One region of the Marinomonas sp. 63XJN7_7_ISO-PGPR-S23-202 genome, then DNA from elsewhere that is predicted to be linked to it. Evidence: predicted binding sites of a transcription regulator. Region 1 holds the regulator's gene; each other region holds the start of a gene.
The links. Region 1 encodes sigma-54, which starts transcription at its own class of promoters, with help from an activator protein. Its sites were predicted from a motif close to TGGCACNNNNNTTGCTNT; they were not measured.
Positions count from the first base shown of each region.

Region 2: a site for sigma-54 is predicted at 3,245-3,262, ahead of AC0VYG_RS18895 (circularly permuted type 2 ATP-grasp protein). Genes of this name have one in related genera too.
Region 3: a site for sigma-54 is predicted at 3,158-3,175, ahead of glnT (type III glutamate--ammonia ligase). Genes of this name have one in related genera too.
Region 4: a site for sigma-54 is predicted at 5,741-5,758, ahead of AC0VYG_RS15415 (P-II family nitrogen regulator). Genes of this name have one in related genera too.

Region 1 covers NZ_CM149677.1:2,893,007-2,900,854, forward strand. The annotation lists gene lptC (LPS export ABC transporter periplasmic protein LptC) at 1-140, shown strand, start outside; gene lptA (lipopolysaccharide transport periplasmic protein LptA) at 124-654, shown strand; gene lptB (LPS export ABC transporter ATP-binding protein) at 655-1,380, shown strand; gene AC0VYG_RS13450 (RNA polymerase factor sigma-54) at 1,468-2,967, shown strand; gene AC0VYG_RS13455 (PTS sugar transporter subunit IIA) at 2,985-3,437, shown strand; gene AC0VYG_RS13460 (HPr family phosphocarrier protein) at 3,464-3,733, shown strand; gene mgtE (magnesium transporter) at 3,742-5,094, shown strand; gene yjgA (ribosome biogenesis factor YjgA) at 5,101-5,634, shown strand; gene AC0VYG_RS13475 (carbon-nitrogen hydrolase family protein) at 5,754-6,593, opposite strand; gene AC0VYG_RS13480 (YhdP family protein) at 6,590-7,848, opposite strand, start outside.
Region 2 covers NZ_CM149677.1:4,066,603-4,074,450, forward strand. The annotation lists gene AC0VYG_RS18880 (DMT family transporter) at 1-162, opposite strand, end outside; gene AC0VYG_RS18885 (Na+/H+ antiporter NhaC family protein) at 263-1,606, opposite strand; gene AC0VYG_RS18890 (FAD-dependent monooxygenase) at 1,896-3,107, opposite strand; gene AC0VYG_RS18895 (circularly permuted type 2 ATP-grasp protein) at 3,441-4,898, shown strand; gene AC0VYG_RS18900 (alpha-E domain-containing protein) at 4,901-5,845, shown strand; gene AC0VYG_RS18905 (transglutaminase family protein) at 5,842-7,848, shown strand, end outside.
Region 3 covers NZ_CM149677.1:3,568,874-3,576,721, forward strand. The annotation lists gene AC0VYG_RS16520 (GltB/FmdC/FwdC-like GXGXG domain-containing protein) at 1-676, opposite strand, end outside; gene AC0VYG_RS16525 (class II glutamine amidotransferase) at 695-1,594, opposite strand; gene glnT (type III glutamate--ammonia ligase) at 1,637-2,971, opposite strand; gene AC0VYG_RS16535 (efflux RND transporter permease subunit) at 3,532-6,600, opposite strand; gene AC0VYG_RS16540 (efflux RND transporter periplasmic adaptor subunit) at 6,600-7,652, opposite strand.
Region 4 covers NZ_CM149677.1:3,317,693-3,325,540, forward strand. The annotation lists gene mdoH (glucans biosynthesis glucosyltransferase MdoH) at 1-522, shown strand, start outside; gene AC0VYG_RS15385 (GNAT family N-acetyltransferase) at 573-1,043, opposite strand; gene rluF (23S rRNA pseudouridine(2604) synthase RluF) at 1,044-2,069, opposite strand; gene AC0VYG_RS15395 (cytochrome b) at 2,314-2,820, shown strand; gene AC0VYG_RS15400 (hypothetical protein) at 2,892-3,179, opposite strand; gene AC0VYG_RS15405 (MarC family protein) at 3,418-4,041, shown strand; gene AC0VYG_RS15410 (FAD:protein FMN transferase) at 4,177-5,247, shown strand; gene AC0VYG_RS15415 (P-II family nitrogen regulator) at 5,828-6,166, shown strand; gene AC0VYG_RS15420 (ammonium transporter) at 6,224-7,531, shown strand; gene hpxO (FAD-dependent urate hydroxylase HpxO) at 7,617-7,848, opposite strand, start outside.

The sequences.
Region 1 (7,848 bases):
AGTCACTTACGAGTACAGGAAATGCAAAAATATACTCAACACAAGGCGAAACATCTGCCGATGTCATTGTCACTTATATCAACACAGAAGAAGTTAAAATGACAGGATCTGTAAGAGGACAGTATGAAGCAACACATTAAGGTATGTACTTTCTTAGCCGGCTTATTCGTAAGCCAATGGGTACTAGCGCTTCCAGATGATACAAGCAAACCATTAAATATACAGTCCAATCAAGCCCATTTTGATCAAAAAACAGGCGAAGCCGTCTATACAGGTGACGTATTTGTAAAACAAGGTTCGATTGAAATTCAAGCCCAGTATCTGAAAGTCATCACCAATCCTAAGACGCGTAAATTCACCGAACTCATTGCAACGGGCCACCCTGCCAAATTTAGCCAACAAATCGATTGGCAAGGTAATATGATGATTAGTCGTGGTAATAAAGTCATCTATAAAACCGCTCAGTCCAAAGTGGAAATTTTTGGGGACGGCTACTTAAACAGAATGGATGACAAAATCACCGCCGACCATATTGTCTACTACATCAAAAATGGCACCTTCAGCGCCGAGAAAGAAGGATCAGGCCGAGTTTCCATGACGCTACAGCCACAAACCGAAAAAAAACAAGCATCACCACAGAAAAAAGAGAAGTAAATGGCCGTTTTAGAAGCAAAAAATCTCGCAAAAAGTTATAAAAAACGCCAAGTGGTTAAAGATGTTTCCCTCTCTGTCGAATCAGGCCAGGCGGTTGGCTTACTCGGACCGAATGGCGCGGGTAAAACAACCTGTTTTTATATGATCGTTGGCATGGTCACCAATGACGCCGGCGGCATCTTTATCGATGGCCAGGACATCACCAAATATGCCATGCATACCCGTGCTCAAAAAGGCATAGGCTATCTCCCGCAAGAAGCGTCTATTTTTAGAAAAATGTCGGTAGAAGACAACATTTACGCCATTCTTGAAACACGAAAAGAGCTTAATAGAGCCCAAAGAAAAGAGCGATTAGAAAGCTTATTAAAAGAATTTCATGTTACTCACATTCGCTCTAACTTGGGTATGGCGCTGTCTGGGGGGGAGCGTCGCCGAGTTGAAATCGCCCGGGCACTCGCGATGAACCCCAAGTTCATATTACTTGACGAGCCATTCGCTGGTGTGGATCCTATTTCAGTGGGCGATATAAAGCTCATTATCAGGCATTTACAAGAAAGTGGTATTGGTGTGTTAATTACCGACCACAACGTCAGAGAAACTCTCGACATCTGTGATAAAGCCTACATTGTTGGTAATGGACACATCATCGCATCAGGGGATGCCGATACCGTTATCAACAACGAACAAGTGAAAAAAGTCTACTTAGGTGACGACTTCCGCTTATAACCTCTTATTTTTGCAACTCAAAGGGAGTAACATGCATAACTTGTTCCATCTTTCTTACTTTCAACTTAACGATAAAAGAGTTGCTCTATGAAGCAGTCTTTACAATTAAAGCTTGGTCAACAACTGACCATGACGCCACAGTTGCAGCAAGCCATTCGTTTACTGCAGCTTTCAACGTTGGATCTTAAACAGGAGATCCATGAATTTTTAGAGTCTAATCCGCTACTGGAAATTGATGATGAGGAATACACTTCTAGTGATGCCCCATCAGCATTGAAAGAACGCGATAGTGATAGCGACAACACACACGCGTCTGAAAAAAAGGTTGAGTCAAACAGCAGCGAAGAAGCAAAGGTCGAATCAGAATGGACCGATAGTATTCCAGAAGAGCTATCCATTGACAGCGATTGGGACGATACCTACCAAAATTCAGCAGCGTCTGTCAGCCACTCCAACAGCTATGAAAATGATGGGGATTTTGAAAGTCGTAACGCACCAGAAGAAAGCATTCAAGACCATTTAATTTGGCAGCTCAACCTCACCCACATGTCAGATAGGGATATTGAGATTGCTTACGCCATCATTGAGTGTGTTCAGTCCGATGGGTATTTAAGCATTTCCCCAGATGAAATTTGGGAGTCATTGACCTCTGAACTTGAAGACCTTGAGCTTGATGAGGTCATTGCGGTTCAACACCGCTTACAACGTTTTGATCCCGTTGGTGTATGCTCTATTGATCTGCGTGATTGCTTGTTAGTTCAATTAGAACTGTTCCGCGAGCACCCTTTGTATAAGAGCACCTATAATTTAGTAGACAACTATCTCCCTCTGCTTGGTAATCGAGATTTCACTCAATTAAGCCGAAAAACAAAACTAAAGGAAGAATCGCTCAAAGAAGTGATTGAACTGATCCAGCAACTTAATCCTCGACCAGGGTCCATCATTGACACGGACGATACCGATTATGTTATCCCCGATGTGTCTGTACGAAAACGCAATAACGTCTGGCAAGTTGAACTGAATAATGACGCTCTGCCACCGGTTAAGATAAACGAAACCTACTCCGCCATGGCAGCAACAGCTTCCACATCAGAAGATGTCACGTACATCAAAAACTCCTTGCAAGAAGCAAAATGGTTCATGAAAAGCTTGCAAAGCCGCAATGAAACTTTACTAAAAGTCACTAGTTGCATTGTGAATCGACAGATCGACTTCTTCGAACTCGGTGAAGAAGCTATGAAACCTATGGTGCTTCATGATGTCGCAGAAGAGGTCGGCATGCATGAGTCTACTATTTCTCGAGTAACCACACAGAAATACATGCATACTCCTAAAGGCATTTTTGAGCTGAAATATTTTTTCTCCAGTCATGTCAATACCGCTTCTGGAGGGGAATGTTCTTCGACCGCTATTCGAGCTATGATTAAGAAGCTCGTTAGCGAAGAACCAGCCAAAAAACCGCTTAGTGACAACAAACTAGCCAGTATTTTAGCGGAACAAGGTATTCAGGTTGCTAGGCGAACTGTAGCAAAATATCGTGAGGCGATGAATATTCCGCCTTCCAATGAACGCAAACGACTCATCTAATACGGATACATTTCTTTATGCCTTTGAAATCTATATTAAAAGCTGAACTCGTTATCGCCAAACAAGATATTATCAGCAAGAAACGCGTACTAGAAAGTATTGCTGAAGTTGCATCAAACCGGTTACATTGCGACAACGAAGCAGTTTATGATGCATTACTAGGACGTGAAAAACTTGGCAGTACTGGCATAGGCAATGGCATTGCCATCCCCCATTGCCGTTTGGAGAGTGCCAACCACACAGCTCTAGTTGTCATGTCATTGCAATCCGCCATTAATTTCGACTCCGTGGACAAGAAAAATGTGGATTTAATTTTTGCTTTGATTGTGCCGCCAAGCGAATGCGACAACCATTTATCGACCCTATCAGAAATTGCCGAGCTGGCGCAATCTACCGAAAAACTCAATAAATTAAGAGCGGCCGAGACCAATCAAGCCCTTCTTACTGAGTTAGAATCATTATTGAATTAGATTTAATCTTAATTAAGGAAAAAGGTATGTTGGAAGAGTCTGTCACCATTATCAACAAACTTGGCCTTCATGCACGAGCCGCAGGAAAACTAGTCGAAACCACTTCTCGCTTTTCTTGCGATGTTACCATCGAGAAAGACGGGCGTAATGTCGATGGTAAAAGCATTATGGCAATGATGATGCTAGCTGCTGGCAAGGGCACGGACATCACCATTAAAACCAATGGTGAAGATGAAGAAGATGCCATCAAGGCCATTATTGCATTAATCAATGATCGCTTTGGGGAAGATGAATAAGGACAACAATGCCAGATAAAAATACACTCGCCCACCTACAAACGGTCACAGAGTCTTTAGAGTCTGGCGCCACATTACAAACGCGCTATTTATTAAATGGCGCTTTACCCGCACAAGATGTTGCTAGCCTTTTAGAATCCTCTCCCCCTAAAGAACGTAAGCAGCTTTGGGAACTCATTGAAGACAAAAACCAAGGCGAGGTTCTTCAATACCTAAACGAAGACATACGCCTACAGTTTCTAGAGAATATGAGCACCCAGCGGGTGGTTGCCGTATCTGAACACTTTGAAAGCGATGATTTAGCCGACTTACTGCAACACCTGCCAGACAAGGTGGTAAGTGAAGTCCTCTTATCCATGCCTCCTCAGGACAGACTAAGAGTTGAGGCCTTATTAAGCTACTCGGAAGACTCCGCCGGTGGCTTAATGAACACAGACACCATTACCATTCGCCCTAACGTCACCTTGGACAGAGTATTTCGTTACCTTCGACAATATAAACAAATTCCTGACATGACAGATAGCCTGTTAGTTGTCAGCCGCTCAAACCGACTTTTGGGAACGCTTCCCTTAGCCAAACTCCTAGTCTGTGATACAAAAACCACTGTACGAGACATTATGGAGACAGACCACACCGCCATCCACTCAGACACATCCGTAAGCGAAGTCGCCCAAGTGTTTGAAAAAATGGATTTGGTCTCCGCCCCCGTTATTGATCGCAGTACGGGAAAGCTACTTGGGCGTATTACCATTGATGACGTGGTCGATGTTATTCGGGATGAAGCCGAACACTCCATGCTCAGTATGGCCGGTTTGGAAGACGACGAAGACACTTTCTCGCCAATCATGAAAACCACTCGCCGTCGTGCTGTTTGGTTAGGAATCAACTTAATCACCGCCTTTATTGCCTCGTACGTCATCGGTCTTTTTCAACACACTCTCAACCAAGTTGTTGCGCTGGCCGTTTTAATGCCCATTGTTGCCAGCATGGGAGGCATCGCCGGCTCTCAAGTTCTTACTTTGGTCATACGCGGGATCGCCTTGGATCAGATTGGCTCTGCCAATATGCGTTGGTTACTAAACAGGGAACTGATTGTTGGTTTACTCAATGGTCTTCTTTGGTCAACCGTTATTGCCATACTGACAGCAGTTTGGTTTGACAACCTCAAGATTGCCTATATCATTGCGGGGGCGACCATCATCAACCTTTTGATTGCCGCTCTTACTGGAACTCTTTTACCAATTTTCTTAAAAAAACTTGGTATCGACCCCGCCTTAGCGGCCAGTGTTATTTTGACTACCGTGACCGATGTAGTCGGCTTTTTAGCCTTCCTTGGTCTCGCCACCATTTTTTTAGTATAGGTTCCCATGACTGACTTTGATCAATTTAATGAAGACGACATCCCTAAGAGTAAAACGCAGATCAAACGCGAAATGGAAGCCCTGCAAGAAGTCGGTAAGAAACTGTTAGCACTGAGCAAAAATCAGCAAAAAAAAGTTGTGATGTCAGAAACACTCAGAGATGCCCTTGCCGAAGCTGATCGCATCAAGCAACGAGAAGCGATGAGAAGACACTTACAATACATAGGCAAGGTAATGCGTACCGAAGACCATGAAGCAATTGCCAAGCAAGTTGCCATGTTTGATACAACCTCAGCTGCCTATAACAAATTATTCCACCAACTGGAAATAAAACGCGACGAATTGATCGGTGAGCATAGCAAAGAAGTGCTATCACAATACCTAGAAGATCATCCAGGATTAGAAGACATCCAACTGCTGAGACAGCTTATTCGCCAGTCTCAAAAAGAGGTATCCGAAGATGGCAAAACCACCAACCGCAAAAAGCTGTTCCGCTTTCTTCGTGATGTTGAAGAAAAGAAACTTGGACTAAAAGAGTAACCTCCCTCTTTGTTAGCTTACTTTACTAACCTGACAGATTGTCATCAACATCATCGCTTAAAGCAAGATAAAGGCTCTCTTGAGCCTTTATCAATTATTATGAACTCAATACTATTTGCTTAGCTTGTAAAGCGTCGGTGCTCTAAACAGGGCATTTTAGTACGACATGTCTGTAGACTGCTTTTGTCTATCTCTCCCACAAAATACCCTGGCTCTTCTTGCAACTGTTTCAACATCTCACCATTTGGAGAATATAAAACACTGTGCCCATAGGTTTGACGCGTCTGAGTATGCCAACCACATTGATTCACCCCCATAACAAAGCACTGATTTTCAATGGCCCTGGCTGCCAGAAGAGTATCCCAATGGGCCTTACCAGTCACGTAGGTGAAAGCGGCTGGAACAAGTATAAGCTCCGCGCCTTCTTTGGATAGCCGTCTAAAAAGTTCAGGAAAGCGTACGTCATAACAGATGGTCAGCCCTACTTTAAAACCATCGACTTCAAATATTTTGACTTCCAAGTCTCCAGGCTCGATGTAATCGGACTCGCGGTAAGACCCTGCTTTATCGTCCACAGACACATCAAACAGATGAATCTTATCGTAGCGCTGTACCAATTCACCATTGGGGTCAAAGACCATACAAGACTGACGCACACGCTGATTAGCAACAAGCTCTCCCCCCTCATTGACAAGACTAGGATGAGAGCCAACCACTAAATACACCCCATAATTGCGGGCCCATTCAGCCACCTCTCTCAACAACATTCCTTGATCATCAGATTCGGCAAGGACACGCATACCTTTGCCATTGAACAAAAAAACATTCTCAGGCAGCACGATAACTCTTGCGTCATCAGCTGCGGCTTTGACGACCCATTTCTTAACCTCTTGCAGATTTTCGTTAAAATCTGCCCCACTGGTTAGCTGAATCGCCGCAATACGAAGGGTTTCCGTCATCTATTCGATCCTTTTTTAAATTTGTGGACAATTGGCGTAAGAGTAGGATTACCAAACGGCCCTTGAACCTTATACTGAACGCTGGTCACTTTGGAAATTTGATCACCTATCAACTTATCGGTTAAATATAGCAACCCAGCGATCTGAGGAGTCGACCAGATCAATCCAGCCAATGGCAACGTGCCGCTAATCGGCAAGGTGGCCGTTAACACCTCATCCAAGGTCTCATTGACAATGTTAGCTTTCCCCTCAATGGATAAATCTGCCGATGGAGAAATTATCGATAAAGGTGTCGTTGTTTGTATAATACCTTTATTAACAACAAAGTCTCCATTAACGCTATCGAAGGTCAGACCCGGCTCAAAGAGATCAGAAAAGTCCAGCGATAGCCGACGCGTCAATGATTCGACATTAAATATACCAAAGACTTTAAGAAAGACAGGCATATCATCCACTTTTGATGCGTTACCATCAGACGCGGAAAACGCAATACGCCCAGAGACCGTCTTTCTGTTGAACTCAAACGGGTTGCCTTGCCAAGCCAATGACACATTAATATCGTATTTTTGTGATGTGATAAACGCATTTTTAGCGAACTTTTTGGTCAATTCCGCTAAATTTTCACCTTTAATAGCCATCGACAATTCAACTTTTGAGCGCGAACCATCATCAACCCATAACAAGCGACCATCGAAACTCCCTTGTTTTAAAGAAGAAGACAAAGGGTCGATTCGTAATTCATTACCATCACTCTCAATCGTAAGATTCCAGTCTCCATAGGGCCTTTGATTAATAAACAACTTATTAATCGATAAATACATACTAGGGATGTCATTAGCATGTATTGGCGGCTCACTTATCGTATTTTGCTGATTAGCGGCCTGATCTTTCTTACCTTTCTTATTCGCAGTACTGGGCGCTGTTGTCCAATTCAAATAACCAATACGTAATCTGGGTTTATTCTTATAAGTATCCAACATGAAGTTCATCTCATCAGAGGCAACTTTTAGGGTTTTATCTCCATCACTATAAGTCACTTTCATGTTATGAAAGGTGTTTTGAGGGTTAACTACCACTTGATCAATAATAAAATCAACTTTTCGAAGCCATTTAGGCAACGCCAAAGAAGCGGATAATCCAGCAACCTTCTTAGTGTTATGTATTTTTCCAGCCTCTGCAGCAGGAGAGCTAACCTGCGGTGAAAAGAATGCCTTTTTCCACGCATCCACATCCACTTTTTTTATCTGACCATCAA
Region 2 (7,848 bases), 1.2 Mb from region 1:
AAGCACCAAAATAAAGCATGCCACCAAAAAGCGCATTCCCATAAAAAATAAAGGCGGCAGTCCCGACAATGCTTCCTTAGAAAAAATCCAGCCAAAACCTGCTAAAATAGTCACTAGGATCAAAATCAGCTCAGCCTTAAAATGCACCCCTTGCTTCACCATATCGCCTTTTTAGAAAGATATAACACCCTAAACAACGTCAAAAACCACCATTAATGGTGGTTTTTCACTCAAATTCTAGGGCGCCTAGTCTACTCGCTATTTATTTCACATACGATAGAGGCAAGCCATTCTTTTTCTTTATATTAGGCCACGCAATGGCTATCGATACTATCGCAGCCACCGCCAAAAGCCAGTTATATTGCACATAACCAATGAGGGATAAAGGCGACACTTTGGCAAGAGACGATGCCAGCAAAATCTGGGCGCCATACGGCAATAGCCCCTGAGCCACACAGGAAAAAATATCCAAAAGACTCGCACTGCGGCGTGCATCCACGTTGTATCGTGTGGCAATATCTTTGGCGACTGAGCCATTAATCAAAATAGAGACGGTATTATTCGCTGTACATAAATTCGTCAATGCAACCGACGCACTGATGCTAAACTCTCCCGCTCGAGTTGACCCAGGCTTAGCACCAAATACACGAACAATCTTCTCAATTATGCTCACCAGCCAATCCAAACCACCTTGGGCTTTCATAAGCGCACCCATGCCACCAATCAGCAAAGAGAGAATCAGAATCTCCTGCATACCAGTATAACCACTGTAAATCTCTTTGGACCAAGTCGCGACTGTGAAATCCGGTAACATTGTTAGCCCAATCCCCCCAGCCAATACAATGCCACTAAACAACACCAACATAACATTGACACCCAGTACCGCCAAAGTTAAGACAACCACATAGGGCAGCACCTTGATCAATGCATAGTCTTTTACTTGACCAATATTCGCCACCTCACTTTGAAAATACAACAACACCAAAGTGATCAAAGCCGCTGGTAAAGCGATTTTAAAGTTCATCCGGAACTTATCACGCATATCACACCCTTGCGTCCGGGTGGCGGCAATAGTGGTATCCGAAATGATCGATAGATTGTCACCAAACATGGCACCACCAATGACCGTACCAACCGTCAGCAGTAAGGACAAATCCGTCGCATTCGCCACACCAATGGCAATTGGCCCAATAGCCGCAATGGTTCCCATGGAGGTTCCCATTGACGTTGCCACAAACGCGGTAATGATAAATAAGCCTGGCAAGACAAAAGCAGGCGGGACAACACTTAAACCAAAGTTAACCGTCGCGTCGACACCGCCAACGGCTTTGGCAACACTAGCAAAGGCGCCAGCCAGCAGATAGATCAACACCATGGTAATGATGGTGTTGTCTCCCACTCCACTAATAAAAGTGTCAATACGCTTATTTAATGGGCCCTTGGCTAAAACAATCGCCAAAACAATGGCGGGCAAAATCGCAACAGGGGCGGATATTTGATAAAAGGCAAAGTCCACACCTTGAGTTTGATACCAAAGTCCACTGCCAACGAACAAAACAAGAAACAGCACTAAAGGTAAAAGTGCCAAAGGAGATCTAGAAGTCATGTGATCGATCTATTCCAAATAGAGATGAATCCCTGTGATTGATAATCGCGGGAAAGATAATCGCTAATAGCATCTAATAATCCATGGTATGGATGAGATTAACCACTAACGAGATGAAGTCGCTATTTATAACAAAACAATCAATTAAATTCATCACTTATACAAAAAAGGAATTAAAAAAAACAAAAAAAGCCCAGCGGATTGCTGAGCTTCTTAAACCAATAGGTGCGTTTCTATGGGTAGTACCTAATACCGCTTACTTTTTCAATTGGTAAGCCGCCACTAATCATCAACACCAAGCAGCAACCGCCTTGACGACATCATAGCCATAAACCGGATCCAACTTACCTTGAATCACCCCCGGAGCAAGTTGCGACGCCACTTTGACTGCGTTTAGCTTCATCGGCCCAAATAAGCCACCGTGCATATGATACAAGCCTGTATTGTCTTTAGACATATTCTGAATACGAGTGGCTCTAGGTTTACGAAGAATTTCATAAGAAGCAAGGGCGTCGGGTAACGACTTACTCATCAAAGAGGCAACTAACACATACGCATCCTCAATCGCCATAGCCGCACCTTGCGCCATAAACGGCAACATCGGATGGCATGCATCGCCAAGTAATACCACCCTTCCCTGATACCAAGTCCGTAAGCTACTACGTCCATTTAATGCCCACAAAAATGTGTTGTCAGCGGCAGCCAAAAGTCCAGTTACTTCAGGGTGCCAACCAGCAAAAGCAGAACGCAGTTCATTAATATCCCCTTCTTCGCGCCACGACTCTGATTGCCATCCACCACGCTCTTCCACCGCAACAAAGTTCACCCATTCTCCGCCTCGCAAGTAATACGTCACCAAATGACGCCCAGGCCCAGCCCAGACACAGGCATCAGGCTGAATGTTAGTCGCTTTTAGACTCGCGACAGGCACTACCCCACGCCAAGCCACTTGCCCCATAAAATCAGGCGCTTGCTTACCCAGCATTTGTTCGCGAATCACCGAACGAATGCCATCAGCCCCGATAACTAAATCTGTATCATATTGACTGCCATCCAGAAAACATAAAACAACGGAGTTGTCCTGATCTGACTTTTGGTATCCCGTGACTGTAGCCCCTAACCGTATCGTCACCCCTGCTGTCTGACAGGCTTCTACCAGAACACGGTGTAAATCGGCACGATGCAAATGCCAATAAGGTGCGCCATAACGATCAATGGCTGCCTGGCCTAAAGGAGCTTTTAAATAGTATTCCCCCGATTTGAAATGACGAATAGTGGCTTGCTTCGGTTCAAAGGCGTACGGTCGAAGAGCCTCTTCTAAGCCAAATTGGCGCAGTACTTTCATCGCATTTGGACTCATTTGCAAGCCTGCACCCACTTCACCTAATACACTGGCCTGTTCAAATACCGTTACGTTCACGCCTTGCTGAGCAAGCCCCAAAGCAACACTCAAACCGCCAATACCTGCCCCGGCAACCGCCACGTTTTTGATTTCGCTCACAAACCAATCCTTACAGTCATTAATAGAATCGCTCGTAAAAATGATAAACAATTTACAGGTTAATTAGTTGCGCTTTGTCACTTATTAGTGAACCAATAACAATAAATTACTTATTTATTGTTAAATAACATTGTTCATGGCGTGATCTTTGCTGTATTTCTTTTGTACTGATTAACGACTAATGTCACTAATAGGGGCAATAATTCTACTCTATTTGCCTAATAACAATAACAACCACTTATGGGGGTCACGACCAATTTAGTACGTACAGTACATAGGATCATATTTGCTTGAAGCAGTTTTTCCCCAGATTAACGAAAGAACGAGGTTTAGATGGATAATTTGAGTAGCCAGTATCAGTCAAATGGCTTTTTTGACGAATTAATTGATAGTAAAGGCAAGCCCAGACCCCCCGCCAAGCAACTGCTGGGCTATCTAGATAGTTTATCAGAAGAAGAGCTTGAAAAGAGAAAACTGATGGCCGAAGCCACCATACAAGAAATGGGCATCAGCTTTACCGTTTACACCGAAGAAGGCAACATCGACCGAGCTTGGCCCTTCGATATCGTGCCACGAACCATAGCCGCCAAAGACTGGCGCGTTGCAGAAGCCGGCTTAAAGCAACGACTCAAAGCGCTTAACTTGTTCATCGATGACCTTTACCATGATCAGCATGTTATTAAAGACGGCATCATTCCAGAGCACATCATCAAAGACTCCAAAAATTTTCGCCCTGAATGCATTGGTGTCTCACCTGCTTATGGAGTATGGGCCCATATTTGCGGTACCGATTTAGTGCGTGCTGAAGACGGCGAGTTCTACGTTCTAGAAGACAATTTACGCGTCCCTTCTGGCGTCTCCTACATGATCGAAAACCGCGCTATTACTAAACGCGTCCTTCCTGAACTGTTTGAAAACGACAGCATTCTGCCAATTGATTCTTATACATCCCAATTGTTCGATACCTTGGCGGCCTTATCGCCTAGAGACATAGAAGATCCAGAAATCGTCGTCATGACACCAGGCATCTACAATTCAGCCTATTTCGAGCATGCCTTTTTAGCCCAACAGATGGGAGTAGAATTAGTAGAAGGTAGCGATTTATACGTCGATCATCAGAACGACTGTGTCTATATGAAAACCATTAATGGCCCAGCATTAGTCGACGTTATTTACCGTCGTATTGATGATTTATTCCTAGACCCCGAAGCCTTCAATCCAGATTCCGTACTAGGGGTTCCAGGCTTGATGCGAGCTTGGAGAAAAGGCAATGTGGCTTTAGCAAACGCCCCAGGAGCTGGGGTGGCAGACGACAAAGTCGTCTATGCCTATGTGCCAGACATCATCCGCTACTATCTAAAAGAAGAGCCTATTCTTAAAAACGTTGAGACTTTTTTGTGCGAAGACCCAGAACAACGGGCTTATGTGTTAGCAAATTTGGACAGTTTGGTTGTCAAACCCGCCAACGAGTCTGGCGGCTATGGGATGTTGGTTGGACCACATTCCACTAAAAAAGATCAAGCCATGTTTGCTGAACTAATAGAGGCCAATCCTCGCAATTACATTGCTCAACCAACACTGAAACTGTCTACTTCACCCACATTAATATCCAAAGGCAGTTTAGAACCACGCCACCTGGATTTACGTCCCTTTGTTTTGCAAAGCAAAAACAGCTATGTAACCACAGGTGGACTGACCCGAGTCGCCATGAAAAAAGGCTCTTTGGTCGTCAATTCGTCACAAGGTGGTGGTAGTAAAGATACTTGGATCGTCGAAACAAAGAGGCGCTAATTATGTTATCAAGAGTCGCAGAACGTTTATTTTGGGCCGCTCGTTACTTAGAACGTGCAGAAAACACGGCCCGCCTAGTCAGAGTATACGATGAACTCCTTTATGACTTACCAAGAGACATCAAAATTTCTTGGTATAATCTCATCGAAATCAACAGCGGTACTGAACAGTTCGAACAACGCTATAAAGTAAAAGACGAGCGCAACGTCGTAAAATTTTTATTGGCCGACGACACCAACACAAGCTCCATGCTCTCGTCACTGAAAATGGTTCGAGAAAATATTCGCACCACCCGTGATGTGGTGCCCGAAGAAATGTGGGAACTGATCAACGAGCTGGATTTGTATGCCCGTCAAAATATCAAGCAGGGCATCAACCGTTCTGGCCGTCACGACTTTCTCAACACCGTTATTGAAGGCTGCCAAAAAATCATCGGCCTACTTGCAGGTACGATGACTCGGGATTCTGGCTGGCAATTTCTCATCATGGGACGTTATTTAGAGCGTGCCGACATGAATACGCGTATTATCGATGCGGCGGTCTCTTTAATGCTGCAATCCGAAGCAGAAGAAAGCGTGCGACTAGGCCAAGTAGTATGGGCTAAAGTACTGAAGTCGCAAAGTGCGTATTTGGATTATCGCCGCACAGTGCGCACCTCAATCAATGGAGCCAAAGCCGTGACTTTTTTACTGCGTGACTCGTTTTTTCCACGAACACTGTCTTACTGCCTTGAGCAGATTCGTGAAGCGGCCTCTAAACTGCCCCGCTCCGGCCCCATTACGGCTAGGGTAGATAAGCTTTACGACTACGAATACCCAATAGAACGCTCAGAAGATTTGGATGAAAAGTTTCATGACTACCTTAATGACTTTCAGTTAGATCTTATCGAAATAAACTACCAGATTACCGAGAACTGGTTTCATTTTCGGCAAGGAGACGCTGCATGACCATTAGAGTCGCAATACAACACAAAACGACCTACGAATTTGACCGATTTATCACTGTGTCACCCCATGTATTACGCTTGCGCCCTGCGGCACATTCACGTACAAAAATTCATGACTATTCGTTAAAAGTCCTCCCTGAAACCCATTTTATAAACATACAGCAAGACCCTTTTGGTAACTTTCAAACTCGGCTCGTCTTTCCCGAAAAGACCAATAAACTGGAATTTATGGTTGAAGTGATTGCCGACATGACGGTCATCAACCCGTTTGACTTTTTCGTGGAAAGCTATGCTGAAGAATACCCTTTTGCCTATGAAAAATCGCTAAAACGCGAATTAGAACCCTATTTGCAAGTCACCGAATCCTGTCCTTTATTGGACAAGTGGCTTTCTACAGTAGACCAAAAAAGCACCCCGATTAACGACTTTTTGGTCGCCATAAACAGCCGCTTAGCCAGTGATATAGGTTACGGTATTCGTCTCGAACCAGGTGTACAGACCTGTGAAGAAACACTCACCTTAAAAAAAGGCTCATGCCGCGACACATCTTGGTTACTTGTACAAATCCTGCGCAGCCTTGGACTTGCTGCTCGCTTCGCTTCTGGCTACTTGGTACAGCTCACTGCCGATGTCAAAGCACTTGACGGCCCCTCCGGCCCTGAAGAGGATTTCACTGACTTACATGCCTGGTGTGAAGTCTATCTACCCGGTGCTGGCTGGGTGGGACTGGACCCAACATCAGGCTTATTTGCGGGTGAAGGACATATCCCCTTGGCCTGTACCCCTGAACCCGCTTCTGCGGCTCCCATCACTGGGTTTATTGATGAATGTGAGTGTGAATTCAGCTACAGCAATATTGTCACACGTATTCACGAAGACCCCCGCGTCACCAAACCCTACGCGGAAGGGGAATGGGAGACCATAAAAGCCCTTGGTTATGCGGTCGATAAAGAACTGGAAAATGGCGACGTTCGTCTCACCATGGGCGGCGAGCCAACCTTCGTTTCCATTGATGATATGGACTCAGAACAATGGAACACGGGAGCGCTGGGCGCAGAAAAGCTTAAGTTAGCAAAAGATCTATTACTCAGAATGAAACAAGAGTTCGGGGCAAATGGCTTACTCCATTATGGACAAGGCAAATGGTATCCCGGAGAAGAGGTGCCACGGTGGGCCCTTGGGTGCTTTTGGCGCACCGATGGTGAGCCCCTATGGGGCGACCCAAAATACCTTGCCAGAGTCGATAAAGATTATAAGCACACTATCGCCGACGCACAGGCATTTGGCGAGTTACTGTGCGATAAGCTCGCGTTGGACACCCAGTACCTACAAAGCACCTATGAGGACACACTCTACTATTTGTGGATGGAGCAATCCCTTCCTGCGGACGCCGACCCCACCAAAGCAGACTTAAAAGACGACCTAGAGCGCCGCCGTCTGGCAAAACTACTCAGCCGAGGATTAAGCACCGTAACAGGTTATATTCTGCCGCTCGAATTCGATGCCCATAACAACCGCTGGAACAGCTCACGCTGGCCAATGCGTAGCGATGTGATCACCCTCATTCCAGGTGATAGCCCAATGGGTTACCGACTTCCCCTGAATGCCTTACCAGCTCAGGCAGAAGAAGATCGTATTCCAGAACGAGACCCATTTGACCCTCGCCAACCGCTAGCAAACAAAAAAGAGAACCCCGTATTAGACAGTGTTGCCAAACAACATTTTGCTAAAAAGCCAGTGCAACTGGCGTCTACAATAGAACCGTCCACTGTTGAAAAAACACTGAAAAATGTGATTCGTACCACACTGTGTCTTGAACCGCGCAATGGTCGCTTGCATGTATTCATGCCTCCTATGACCCATCTAGAACATTTTGTCGAGGTACTTGAGCACATTGAAGCGGTTGCCAAAACACTGGACTTACCTGTCGTTATTGAAGGGTATGAACCGCCCAAAGATCCACGCTTGCAAAAATTCTTGATCACCCCTGACCCGGGCGTCATC
Region 3 (7,848 bases), 680 kb from region 1:
CCGATGCATTGTCAACTTTGAAGGTGTAAAGCTGACGAGCCGATCCATAACGTTTGAAATCAAGCGGATTTTCATCAACGCCCGCTTTCTCCAATAAGCCTTTCAACTCCGCAATATGTTCGCTACGCATTTCTTTTTCGATGCAGTCTGCCCCAAGAGACTTCACTGTCCCTTTCACATAAATATGGACTTCATACAAGGAATCACCGAGCGCTTCACCGGCATCGCCACACACCACAAGTGATCCAGACTGCCCCATAAAGCAGCTCATATGACCAATATTGCCTTTCACCACAATATCGACACCTTTCATCGAAATACCACAACGAGCCCCCGCATTACCTTCAATAACCAACAGTCCACCGTGGGCCGTTGCCCCAGCGGCTTGAGATGCATCGCCCTTGATACGCACAACACCGGACATCATATTCTCGGCAACACCTTGGCCAGCATTGCCATGAACCGTAATGTTGGCCGTTTTATTCATACCCGCGCAGAAGTAACCTGCATGCCCGTGAACATCGACCGAGATATCCGCATCCAACCCAACCGCAATGTTGTGATTGCCTTTAGGGTTTGTCACTATCCATTCTTTTTCCGTTAAATTATCTTTGCACTCATGTAAGGCTTTATTTAAATCTCGTACAGATTGAGCCGCTAAATCAACAGTCATCATTTCCCAATTCTCCCAAAACTATTTACGTTCCCAAATGTAGAAAGTCGCAGGCTCCGGTTCCCAAACTTTCGCGTTTTCGATACCTGGTAAAGTAACCAAAGCTTGATACTCTGATGCCATTGCAACGTAATCATCGGTTTCAGCAAGTACTGCTGGCTTACAAGCAATAGGATCACGCATAACAGCAAAACCGTCTTTAGTGCCAATCGTAAACGTAAAAAAGCCATCAAGATCTTTCAGCGCATTTTCCAAGGCTTCTTTCAGTGTATCGCCTTGCTTAAGACGCCACGTCAAATAACCAGCTGCCACTTCGGAATCGTTTTCCGTTTCAAACGTAATGCCTTCTCGTTTGAGTTTATCGCGCAGTCGATTGTGGTTTGATAACGAACCATTATGGACAAGACATAAATCAGAACCTGTCGAAAAAGGATGGCTACCTTCCATGGTGACTGCAGACTCTGTTGCCATACGCGTATGACCAATGATATGACTGCCCTGCATTCCACTTAGGTTAAATTTCGACGCGATGTTTTCAGGCAACCCAACTTCTTTTAGAATTTCGATAGAGGAGCCCGCGCTCAAAATCAATACATCGGGATACAGTTCATTCAAGGTGCTACGGGCAGACCTTTCATCCGAGTTAATTTTTAACACAGCGACATTCGCGTTTTGCATCCATTTGACTTCGCAACCTAATGACACTGATAGCTTGTCACTCAGCGTTTCCCAGCTAAAGGCCTCATCAGGGTGTCTTAATGTTAACTTGACCCAATTCTCGCCAACCTCATCACCATAAATGGCAAAACCCGCACTATCTGGACCACGATCTGTCATTGAAATCAGCATTGGCTCAAATAACTCACCCAATTTTTTTTCAAATTTATCGTTTTTTAAATAAAGCCCAACAATTCCACACATAGTAGAAACCTCAATATATTTTTAAAACTTAGCACTGGATAATTAAAAGAACTCGGCATATTTTTCGACTTCCCAAGAGGAAACTTGGCGCGAATACTCATTCCACTCAGCACGCTTCACTTTAAGGAATTCCGCGACAAGATCTTTGCCCATGGCGTCAACGAAAACGGTGTCTTTTTCTAACTCATCCAGCGCATCACCAAGAGATTGAGGAAGAATAGAAATATTTTTAGCGAGGATTTCTTCCAAAGATAGGTCATAAAGGTTGATGTTCATGGGCTCACCAGGATCCAGTTCACGCTCAACTCCATCGAGGCCCGCAGCAATTAAGGCAGAATGAACAAGGTAAGGATTACAACCTGAGTCAGGTAGACGGAATTCTAAGCGGCCATAGGGCACACGAACTAGCGCTGAACGGTTATTGTCGCCGTAGCAAACATAGGCTGGCGCCCAAGTGGCACCTGAACTATTACCGCCAACCACTAAACGCTTATAGGAGTTAGCTGTCGGGGCGGCAAAAGCACAAATCGCTTTAGCGTGTGCCAGAATGCCTGCTGTAAAGTGATAAGCTAATTTTGAAAGGCCCATGCCATTAGTATCACTGTCATCGTTGAATAAATTCTTACCCGACTCATCAGTGATAGATAAATGGAAATGCATACCATTACCTGTTTTATCTGGAGCAGGTTTCGGCATAAAGGAACAAATCATCCCCATATCATTCGCTATTTCACCGGCCGCCATACGAACGAAAGTAAATCGGTCAGCAGACTCTAATGCATCGCCATAGGTGTAATTGATTTCAAACTGGCCATTGGCATCCTCATGATCAATTTGATAAACATCAAAATTAACGGCTTGTAAGGTCTCCACCAAACGTTCTAAGAACTCACGAGAACGAGAAAGTCCTTTATAGTCATAACAGGGCTTAGCAAGCGTATCGGATTGATCAACGGGAAGCAGCTCTCCTTGCTCCCCTTTCTTGAACAAATAAAACTCTGGTTCAAGCCCGGTATTCAAGGTCCAGCCCTTGTCTTCTAAGCGTTTAAGATGGTTTTTTAAAGCGACTCGTGAACAATATAAATGTGGCTCATTATTAACATAACCGTCACAGACTAATCTTGCATAGCCAGGCTGCCATGGAACGATACTCAAAGTAGATAGGTCGCCACGCGCCATAAAATCAGGCCCATGAGGCGCCATAGCAAGACCACTAACGGCAAAACCCGCAAAGCCAGCCCCCTTCTCAACGACATCAAAAATATTCTTTGCCGGCACAGATTTTGTTTTTGCCACACCATGAATATCCACAAACTGCGCTAAAATATATTTAATATTATTGTCTTTAAGAAAGTCTTCTACTGCATCTGATTGCATTGCTGATCTCCTAACTTATGGTGAACGTAATGTGTGTTCTCATTGGTGAATCAAACAACCAAAGCAAACTATCCAAAAGTCTCACTAATGCTGTTAGTAATAACCTTTATCAATCTTGCTAGAGTAGATAACACCGAATAAAAAAACCCATAATATTCTCAAAGGGAATTTTTATTTCCTTATGGGAAAGCAACATGTTTGCCAAAATTTGATTTTTAGGAATTTTTTTTCTTATCAGTGTAAGGTAATGATTTTTATGATCTAAAAATCACATAAAGAGTAAAGAGACCCATTAGTAAGAGGTAGGAAGGCCAACAGCGATGAGAAAAGCGCACCATCTAGACACGACAATGCCCTAAATAAGGGCGGAATGATTCAAACAAGAGAGGTTTCACCAAAATAAAAGCTTGAGGAAGACGGCTATACAGGCAAGACGCAAACCTATTACAAAATTAAGCGACGCTCCTTTATCATGCATAAAGATAAAAACAAATCTTTAGTGGCAGAAGCCGTGCCACTGCCACTAAAGAGTCCCCCTTAAGAGAGCGTTTTATTATTTACTAAAGCGCATTGTCGCCCCGGCGTGCACTTTCCCACTGCATAACAAGTTTTAACGCCGCAGGCAGCACCAATAAGGTAATGAGGGTCGCAATCAATAATCCACCGATAATGGCATACGCCATTGGCTGCCAAAAGACTTCTCGGGAAATCGGCACCATCCCTAAAATCGCCGCACAAGCCGTCAATAAAATAGGACGGGAGCGATGTATCGCCCCTCGCGTAATGGCCTCGTGAATGGATACACCTTCTTGAACATTGCGATCCACCTCAGAAATTAAAATAATCGCATTGCGAATGATCATACCAAACAGAGCGATAATCCCCAGTAAAGCGACGAATCCCATGGGGGTGCCTGTTGGCAACATGGCGATCACGACCCCGATTAAGCCAAAAGGCGCGATAAATAAAGCCAATAACATCCGTGAAAAGCGACGTAACTGAATCATTAATAATGTCAGCATGCATAAAATGGTCACTGGCAATACGTCATAGACTGACCGGTTTCCCTTACTTGACTCAGCAACGGCTCCCGCTTCTTTTAACTGATAGCCCGGTGGCAATTTATCCGTAAACTGCTGAACGATGGGAGCCAACTCATTGGACAAGGCTTGCGGCAACTCGCCCGACGCCGCATCTAATTGCACGCTAATATACGGCTCTCGATTCCAGCGCCACACAATGGGATCGGTTATGCCATATTGAATGGTGGCAATCTGTCTTAGTGGCACCGTTTGTCCATTGCTTATGGGTATTTGCAAGTTACTGATGGTGGATACATTTTCCTTAGCTTCTTTATTGCCTTGCACCACCACATTTACCATACGGTTATGATCACGAAGCGAAGTAATCACATGGCCAGAGAAGATATTAGCCAGTGTATTGGCCACTTGTTCAGAACTTAGCCCCACCGCCCGAGCTTGAGTTTGATTAATATCAATGGCGATGCGACGTTCTGGCTCACCGCTGGTCAAATTAATATCACGCGTCTGCGGATCTTTTCCTATTAACACGGCTAAATCCGTTGCCAATGAACGCACCTTATCCAAATCTGGGCCCATAATACGATAACGCACAGGCCAACCCACTGGTGGACCAAGCTCTAAGGGCGCTACACGACTGACAATATCCGAATCATGCTGATTCAAATAACGCTTGATATCAGCACTTAGCCTATCTCGAACGTCAGTAGACTTCGCCACAACCACCAGTTCGGCCACATTCTCATGACTGAGCAAGACATCCATCGGCAAATAAAAGCGTACCGCTCCGGAGCCAACATAGGAGGAAAAATGCGCCACGTTTGGCTGTGTCTTAAGCCATTTTTCAAGCGCTATGACTTTTTCTCGGGTGGCACTTTGCGTGGCGTTTTGCGGCAAAGTCAAATCCACCAGCAATTCGGGACGATCTGATGATGGAAAAAAAACCGACTTCAACTGGCCCATCCCGACAATGGACAGACCAAGCAAAACACAGGCAAGCATAATCACACTCTTAGGCTTAGAGAGTGAATAAGATAACAAACGACTAAACATCCTTGAGTGGAAGCTGACCTTATCTTTGTGAGAAACCAGTGTTCGTGGCAAGAGCCAAACGCCTAACAAAGGTGAGAATAAAATCGCCACGATCCAAGAACTCGACAAAGAAATCAACACCACGACAAACAAGGAATAACAGTACTCACCCGCACTGGAGGCGGCAAAACCCACTGGAATAAAGCCTGACACCATCACCAGCGTACCCGTTAACATTGGAAAAGCCGTACTCTTAAACGCGTACACTGCGGCCTCTTTGCGTTGCCAACCTTGTTCCAACCGGGAAACCATGGTCTCAACAGTAATCATCGCATCATCGACTAATAAACCTAATGCAATAATCAAAGCCCCCAAGGAAATACGTTGCAGTCCAATACCAACGATTTCCATGCCAACAAAGGTCATCGCCAACACGATGGGAATAGAAAAGGCGACCACTAAGCCTGCTCTCATACCTAGAGAAATAAACGAGACCGCCAACACAATCACAATGGCTTCCACCAGCACTTTGACGAAACCGTTCACCGCCCCTTTTACCACCTTAGATTGATTAGCCACTGTAAAGACATGCATACCATGGGGTAAAAGCCACTTGACCTTATCCATTTCTTGGTCGAGCCGCTGACCAAAATCCAACATGTTGCCTGTTTTCGACATGGAAATGGCCAGCCCTATGGCAGGCTGCCCATTCACTCGAAACTCGGGTTCCGGCGGTGTTTTTAACACTCGATGAATGGTGGCAATTTGCGTTAACGGCACAAAATGCCCATCGATATGCAACACAATATTTTGCAAACTTTTTTCGGACTTAAAGGCCCCCGACACTTGCAAATCAATACGCTCACTTCCTGTACGAATCACCCCAGCAGGAACAATGGCATTTTGCTGTTGTAGCATGGTCGTCACTTGCTTAAGACTTAACCCTAAACCCGCTAATTTTTCAGGCGAAAAGGCAATATTAATTTGCTCATCTTGCGCCCCCAGCACCTTTATTTTACTCACGTCTGCCACACTCAACAGCCGATCCCGAATACGGTCCACCACATCCCGCAGTTCGCGCTCAGTAAAACCTTTTCCGGTAAACCCATAGATGGTTCCATAGGTATCATCAAACTCATCATCCACGGCAGGTTCACTGGCCCCCGCTGGCAAACTAGGGGATAAATCCTTCATTTTTTTACGAACCTGATACCAAATCTCTGGCACCATTTTAGGCGGTGTATTATCCCGAAGATTCACAAAGACAACGGACTCACCTTCCCGAGTGTAGCTTTTTAAATAATCCAAATATGGAACTTCTTGCAGTTTCTTTTCCACCACATCAGTAACAAATTGCGTGGTATCTTTCACTGACGCACCCGGCCATACGGTCGACACCACAGCTTTTTTGATCGTGAAAGAAGGGTCCTCATTACGGGGCAGATTGATATAGCTGAGCACGCCCATGACGACCACAACCATCATCAAAAAACTGACCATTTGTTGATTATTTAAAGCCCATTCGGATAAGTTAAAACGCTTGCGTGGGTCAGACATCAGTTCTCATCCTTAAACAGGGTGACTTTCATGCCAGGACGCAATGTCGATACGCCCGCCACCACAACACGCATTCCAGTCGACAAGCCTTTGGACACAAAAATACTGTTATTGCTGTAGCGCGCAATGGTTACCGGCTGCAAGTGAACGGACTGGGTTGACGGATCATAAATATACACAGCAGGCTGCTTGCCTTGGCGCGTTAGCGCTAATGCTGGTAATTGAATAATATTGGCTTCACGAAGACGAATCGAGCCTTTCACAATAGCGCCCAACACCATTTCTTTTGGAAAGGTCATTAACTTAATACGAACTCGATAGGTTCTTGTATTCGTATTCGCCTGAGGACTGACATCTCTAACCGTTCCGGTGGTTTTAATACTCGGATCAGACAATAATGCCACTGTGATTTTGCTGTGAGGTGGTGTATTGGTAATCATCTCCTCCGGTACATCAAACACCGCATTGCGCTGAGTCAGAGAAGCCAGTTTCACCACCTCCTGTCCAGCAGAAACCACTTGCCCAACATTACCACTGACCTGAGTAATCACCCCACTTTCCGGTGCCAGCAACTTGGTATAACCCAAATTATCGGACGCTTCTTTAACGGCCGATTTCGCACTTTCATATTGCGACATGGCGGTATCGTAATCAGACTTTTTCATGTCAAATTGCGATTGGGAAATAACATGTGTTGACAGCAGTTTTTTATAGCGCTTGTAGGTGATTTTTGCCAAACGCAAACTGGATTGCGCACTTACTAACTTCGCCTGAGCATTGGCTAACTGATTTTTGGCGTCACTGGTATCCAATGCCGCCAGCAGTTCACCCTTAGACACCTTATTCCCCACATCCACTTTGCGCTCAATAATACGACCGCCTATGCGAAACCCTAAAATAGTTTCATGTTCTGGCTCAATATCCCCAATCAAGCTCACCTGATCGGACGATGAGTCTGCAGACAACAACACGGTTTTCACCGGTCTAGGCGGCGCAGGTTCGATTTTCTTTTGCTCACTGCAGCCAGACAGCGCCACACAAAATGACAGCACAACAGTTTTTCCAAAAATTGATGTAAAAGACCTCTGCAATCCCTGACCTAAGCGAAAAGACATCATTTCGAAAACCTCATTAGAAGACGAAAACCAGCAAAAAAAGAGCTTAATAAAAGGTATAACTTATTGCGATAACAGCATTAAAACCACTTTTTAACAACAATTGAGCCATGTTTTATTTTCTAAATAAATG
Region 4 (7,848 bases), 420 kb from region 1:
ACTGTCTGTCGTGCTCATTTATCGCACACCCTATTAGGGGCAGGGCTGGCCTCCTCTACATTGTACCTTAGCCCTCAGTTATTTTATTGGTCGTTACCAATCAGCTTTGGTCTCACCTTCTCTATTCCTTTGTCTTGGCTAAGTGGTGGGGCCAAACGCGGGAATCTACTGTCTACTATGGGCTTTTTAAAATCCTCACAGGAAAAAAGGCCAACGCCTATCGTGAAGCGACTACATGATGCGCAACAGCGGCTTAACCACGTCTATACGCACGATGATTTATCTGCTTTGCATAGAATGACCCAAGATGAGCATTTCTATCGTTGGCACTTGGCACAAATGCCCCAAGAAGACTTAGCGACCTTAAGTCGTCCTCGTATTTGTGCAGAGTGGCAGATAAAAATGAATGATAACCTAGATGACTTGGTTAAAAACATCAAAGAAGAAGAGTGCCTAGCCATTCTGAAAAGCCGTTCCTTAATGGAAGCCATGGGGAAATATCTTCCCGAAAAAGCGGCTTAGAGGCGCATAGCATGAAAACGAACAGGGCGAGCATGAGCTCGCCTGTTTCGCTACAGCATTTTACGCATATATACCCGAGCATAGCCTTCCTCTTGCCGACGCTTATACTCGTGGTACCCTTTGCGAGTGTATAGGGCCTGATTCTCCAACATCTTTTCATGGGTATAGAGATAAATGGCATCATAACCTAGCTGTCGCGCCTGTTCTTCTGCATGACGCAATAATGTCCCACCAACTCCTAGTTTTTGATAGTTAGGATAAATGGCTAGATTGTCTAACAGAAATCCCTCTTCCGTTTGTTTGAGTACAACAAAACCCACTACCTCATGATGATATTCAGCCACCCAAACCTGATGCTGTTGGATAATCTGAATATAGTCTTCCAGCATGGGGGCTGGCCGCTGACCAAGTTGCTCAACATATTTCTTATAGGAAAGGTGCGCACAATCAGCCAGACTAATTGCCTCATTTAGGCGAGCCAAACGAATCAAAAGTGTCTTTTCATCATGTTCGACCACCATCTATCTACTCCCTTTGTTGGCTTTCGTCGGTCTCGGTGAGCGCTTTGCTGGCCGAGACTTTCCAGCGACAGGGGATCTACCTCCTTTTGCTGGCTTCCCGCTATTCGGTGCCCCCTTTCCTGGTTTGTTAGGTTTATCAATAGGTGTTCGTCCTGCCCCTTTAGACGACCCCTTTCCTGCGGGCTTATGACGATTTCCCGGCGTGTTTTTACCCGATGCGGCGTTCGGCTTTTTCTTAACCGATGGACGCTCTCCCGAGGAGAGTTTAGCTTTGTGGGCTTTTTTAGATGTCGTATTGGACTCGGATGAAGATCCCTCAATGGCCTTAAACAAACGGTCTATTTCTTTTGCGGTAAAATCTCGCCATTCGCCAACAGGTAAGCCTTTTAGATCAATATGCATAATGCGGATACGCTCAAGCTTGATCACCTCATAACCAAAATGCTCGGCCATACGACGAATTTGACGATTCAGTCCTTGCACTAACGTAATACGAAAAACGTTATTCGCTTCCTTAGATACCTGACACTTTTTCGTCATCGTCCCCAATATTGGGACACCATTGGCCATACCGCTAATAAAGGACTCCGTAATCGGCTTATTGACCGTCACTAAATACTCTTTTTCGTGATTATTTCCAGCGCGAAGCACCTTGTTAACCAAGTCCCCATTATTGGTCAAAAAAATCAGACCTTGCGACTCTTTATCCAAGCGACCAATAGGAAAAATTCGCACGCCATGGCCAACAAAATCGACAATATTATCGCGCTCTGTACTTTCCGTCGTGCTGACGATACCAACCGGCTTATTTAATGCGATAAGCACAAAATCTTCGGCATCTTTTGGTTCTATCAATTGCCCATTGACTCTGACGGTATCACCAGGAGCAACTTGATCTCCCACTTTCGCCCGCTTGCCATTGATAAACACATTCCCCTGCTCAATAAAGCGGTCTGCATCACGTCTGGAGCAGATACCACTTTCGCTAATGTACTTATTCAAACGAGTTGTTGACGTGTTCAGCATAAAAATATCTTAGTGTCTTGTGATTAAAAATACTAAGAAATGATCAGAACCATTAACCAGTCGCAAATAGATAAAAACCGATCTATATTCTTAGTAAACATACACGAACAGTATATAGGAAATACAATAAGCACGCGCGACTTAGTAGAAGGCCGAACGACGTTAAGGCGGACGACGTTCCCAATTTTTTTTTCACACTTTGATTGCTAATATTCAGCTATTATTAGATTAAGAGGAAAATCGTATGTCGTCTAAGACCCCATTACCACATCCCCCCACCTACAACATGGCACAAATTTTTCTGCATTGGGCCATAGCGGTTTTGATCGTCGCGAATTATTTTGTTAGTGATGGGATGGGGCATATGCTGCGCCAGCATATCGAAGACGCAGCCAGCACTCCAAACTGGGTGGGAGATTTTCATATATACGTGGGCTTAGCCATACTCGGATTAATGGTTATACGCGTTTTCGTGAGGTTGTTCAGCAAAATGCCAGAACAAAAAAGTACAGGTAGTGAAACCTTAGACAAGATATCCCACTGGGTACACATCGCTCTATACTGGCTGATGTTCTTAGTACCCGCGTTTGGTGCTGCCTCTTGGTACCTAAAAATTCATTTTTTGGGGGATATACATGAAATTACCATGAACATCATGATGAGCTTAATTCTCCTCCATGCACTGGCTGCTCTATTTCATCAATATGTATTAAAGGACGGGCTCCTTCTTCGCATGTTAGGACGCTCTTAACTCTAGCCAAAAATAGGCAATCCACTTAATACTGCGATTCAGGTAATCTTAAACATTGCCTGAATCTTTGCTTAATGTGGCAAAATAGATGTCCCCTGTACTTCTAGCACACTTTTAGCCTCTGTGCGTTCAATGATTTTTACTAACGCAGACTGAATAAATTCATCTTCACGCACATTTCCTTTGCTAGAAAAGCGCTGTTCTTGAGCAGGCTCACCATCCTCTAAAATCAACATAGCAACAACCTCATTCGCCTGATCTGCCGATGTGCCAAAGTACGCTAAGGTGAGTTTTGGGTAACCTTTAAAGCCCATTTTTACTCGTTTGGCGATGCGCTTTTTTGCTTTCTCTACATTCATTTTTAGCTTCCCTTTTTATCAACCCAGACCTTAACAACATGATAAAAATGCCGTTCGCAAACCAAGAGTAGCACTAATGCCCACACCATAAAGAAATAAATGCGCCAAGGGGAATAAAAAGAACCTTAACTAACCATCATTAAAAGTAGACCTGACCGTCAAATTACTAGAAAATACTTGCTATATTCGACGCCATAGCGAATTGAACCTTATAACACGGATCTAAAAGCGAGCCCAAATGAACCCTTTGTTAGAACATGCCTTGACTGTGTTTATGGCTTTTTTTGCCATTATGAATCCGGTTGCTAATACGGTTGTTTTTGCAGGCTTAACAGGCCATAAAAGCAAGTCTGAGCAACTCAAAGTCGCCAAAAAAGCAATACTGTTGACGTTCTTAATCATTTTAGTCTTTTCTGTTTTAGGAAAAGCCCTTTTTCATTTGTTTGGCATTACCTTACCCGCCTTGAGAATAACAGGTGGGTGTTTGATCTTTTTGGTGGGCTATCAAATGCTTCATGGGGAAAGTTCAAAACTCCACAGCCCGGAAGATAATGACGACTCGAACGAATCAGACGAGGCAGTTTCCCCTTTAGCGGTGCCTCTGCTTGCAGGCCCGGGCACCATCGCAACCGCCATGAATTATTCTGCCGCTGGTGGCTGGCAAGAAATCGTTATTACCGTGTCAGTCTTTCTTGCTCTGTGTTTTATTACCTTTTTCTGCTTTATTTTCAGCTCAAAAATACTCTCTTTAGTCAGTCAAAGCGGACTGACTATGATCACTCGCTTAATGGGGCTGATTCTTGCCGTTATCGGGGTGCAAATGCTCGTCACAGGAATAAACGTAGCAATCCACATTAGCTAAAAATACCAGCAGCACCAAGCATTAGGCTACAAGGGGGGACTGATTTGTATCTTTATGATCACTCCCCAATATCCCTAGAGTTACATTGCGCTGACTGGTAAACTGCCTGTTCCAATTTTCTGTGGACAGAACTTCATGCAAACTTCAACTCTACATCGTTCAAAGTGCCCCTCTATTATTGGGTTAACCGCCATTATTTTCGCCGCCAGTTTGCTAACTGGCTGCAGCAAACCACCACAAGAACAACACATTGAGGGCTATGCCCAAGGTACCACTTACCATATCACCTTTTGGTCGAAGAAGAAGGTACCAACTGATGAGGTGGAATCTTCTTTCAATACTACCTTGGCACAAATCGATAAAGAATTATCGACTTATCGACCAGACTCCTACATTTCCAAATTCAACTCCAGTACATCGACAAAGTGGCAGCCAGCTTCCCAAGATTTTATTGATTTGATTAATATCGCCAAAGACATCAATAAAAAGTCAGAAGGTTGTTATGACCCAACCATCGGCCCTCTATTTGATTTATGGGGCTTTAAAAAAGACACCCTTCATGTACCAACGGACGCAGAAATAGCGGCAACAAAAGCGGATATGGGAATGGATAAAATCCAAGTGGATGAAAAAGATAAACTTATTCGCAAGACAAACCCGTTAGTCCAATTGGACTTCTCCTCCATGGGCGAAGGCTACACCATAGGAAAACTGAGTAAGATACTTGAATCCAAAGGAATCAATAACTATCTCGTTGAGTTTGGTGGGGACATGAAAATCAAAGGACACAAACCAGATGGTAAAAAATGGCGCATCGCTATTCAGCGCCCCATCAAAGAAAAAGATGGTTCACAAAAAGTGTATAAGATCGTCACCATTGAAGATGAAAAAGGCGTCACACTAGATACATCCGGAACATACAACCACTATTTTGACGATAAAGGGGTAGAGTACTCTCATATTCTGAATCCAAGCACTGGCCGCCCTGTTACTCACGATTTGGTTTCTGCCTCTGTTTTCGGTACAGATCCAAGAATCAGCGATGCTTGGGCAACCACGATGCTATGTCTTGGTCCTGTCAAAGGGGCTAAAATAGCCAAGCAACAACATCTCGAAGTATTCTTTATCGAACATAAACATGGCAAATTTGTAAACTCCGAGAGCGAAGCCTTATCTTCTAGTAAACGCGTCAAATTCGACAAATAACCCTGCGTCACAATAAGAAGTTGAGTAAGCGAATTTACTCAACTTCTCTTCATAACCAAACCATTCTTACAAAAGATACCTCCATCTGGCATTTAGTCTAATCAGAAAAAGCAGCTACAGGCGTCAGCGCTATTGTCGATAACATCAATTTTATGCCGATAAGATTGGTCTCACTGCGCAGTAATATTTAAAAAGAACAAATGAACGAAAAAGACAGCCTCTCTTAAACACCAATCCTTACGTCAATCAACGGTCTAGAAAAACCGACAAAGCGAAAATGAACGAATATTCATATTTTCTTATATTTTACTTAAAATAGACAAAATAATGACAATAGATCAAAATATTCGCACCAATAAAGAGCATTAGCCATCTTTAAAATGCTCTTTATGTGAGCACAAACAAAGAAAACAGCTCTATTTTGAAACGTTTCATCTTTCTTCTCACTAGAAAACATCAATATTTGCTTTAATTTTCATGCAAAAAGCACATATGGCACGGTGTCTGCTATAGGGATTATTAGTCACATAAAAAAACATTTCTTTGTTGCGTTTAGAAAAAGAAATCTCAGGAGGCACATATGAAATTGCTTATCGCTATCATCAAGCCATTTAAACTTGATGAAGTTCGTGAGGGACTCTCCGAAATAGGCGTTCGCGGTATTACCGTAACAGAAGTCAAAGGTTTTGGACGACAAAAAGGACACACAGAATTATATCGTGGTGCCGAATATGTCGTCGATTTTCTGCCAAAAGTAAAAATTGAGGTCGCCTTAGATGATGCATTAGTTGAAAAGGCTATGGATGTTATCTGTCAATCAGCCAATACAGGCAAAATTGGCGACGGCAAAATTTTTGTACTGACACTTGAGCAGGCTATTCGGATTCGTACCGGAGAAACCGACTCAGATGCTCTTTAATAAAGAGCCCCCATATTACTCCCTACCATAAATATAGCTAAAACAGAGGCAATATTGATGAATATTAAAAGATTAATAACAACCATAGGTGGAGCTTTACCTCTACTCACTCTATGGATGATTCCCTCCCAAGCAATGGCCGATACACCTAGCCTGGATAGCGGAAATACCTCATGGATGATGGCATCGACAGCGCTGGTGCTACTGATGACCATTCCCGGTGTTGCCCTTTTCTATGGCGGTATGGTACGCCGTAAAAACCTATTATCTGTTGCCGCCGCGACTTTTGCGATCACATGCTTAATTACCATTATTTGGTCCGTTGCAGGTTACTCACTTGCTTTTAAAGGTGACGGCGCATTTATTGGTAACCTAAGTGCACTGTTTCTAAATGGCATGAGCTATAAATCACTGAGCGGCTCTATTCCTGAATCAGTATTCATGACCTTTCAAATGACTTTCGCAATCATTACACCAGCATTGATTATTGGTGCCGTTGTGGAACGGATGAAGTTCTCTGCCATGCTATGGTTTATGGGACTGTGGTCTTTGTTAGTTTACTCACCTATTGCCCATATGGTTTGGGGTGGCGGTTGGCTCGGTGGCGACGGCGTGCAAGATTTTGCTGGCGGCACCGTTGTACACATTAATGCAGGGGTTGCAGGCTTAGTGGCCGCGCTAGTACTTGGTAAACGTAAAGGCTATGGAAAAACAGCAATGCCTCCCGTTAACCTTGTCTATACCATGGTTGGGGCATCTCTTCTTTGGGTAGGCTGGTTTGGTTTCAACGCCGGTTCTGAGTTAGCGGCAGATGGTACAGCGGGCATGGCGATGGCCGTGACGCAAATTGCAACAGGGGTTGCTGCAATGGCTTGGATGTTTGTTGAATGGGCAGCTCGCGGCAAACCAACTCTTCTTGGTATGAGTTCAGGAGCGGTTGCTGGTCTCGTTGCCATTACCCCTGCATCTGGCTTTGTTGGACCAATCGGTGCGTTCGCAATCGGTATCGCAGCTGGTCTTGGCACGTTCTGGGCTTCTGTCTACCTGAAAAAAATGCTTGGTTATGATGACTCATTGGACGCTTTTGGTGTTCATGCGGTAGGTGGCATTATTGGTGCACTGTTAACAGGGGTGTTCTCAGCGGCTATATTCGGCGGTGCTGGCCTTAATGATAATGCGCACGGCAGTATCCTTAGCCAATTCATTATTCAAGCAAAAGGGGTCGGCTTTACCATTGTTTACGATGCAATTATGACCTTTATCATCATTAAAGCGATTGATATGGTTATGGGCATCCGCGTCTCCGAAGAAGAAGAAACCGAAGGCCTTGATACGTCTTTACATGGCGAACAACTATACGAATAATCACTGTCTTAAATACATCAAGGGCGCTTACAAAAGCGCCCTTTTTCTTTTGACTCAGCTACTCAGTGATTTCTAAAAAGTGAATTTAACCTAGAGGGCCACCTAAAATAGTGTCCTTAAGACCGGCTATAATGTTTTCACCTGTCTCTTGTCTTAATTCATCATACCAAGCTTGTGTCACCAACATGTCTTTTCCATGGGTCACATCACAACGCTTACGCGCCTTTAATACCAAGTCTTTGGCTCTTTCATGGCGCAAGCTTTGATACTGTAACAACGCCTCTTTGACTTCTTTTGTTTTGGCAAAACACTGCCCT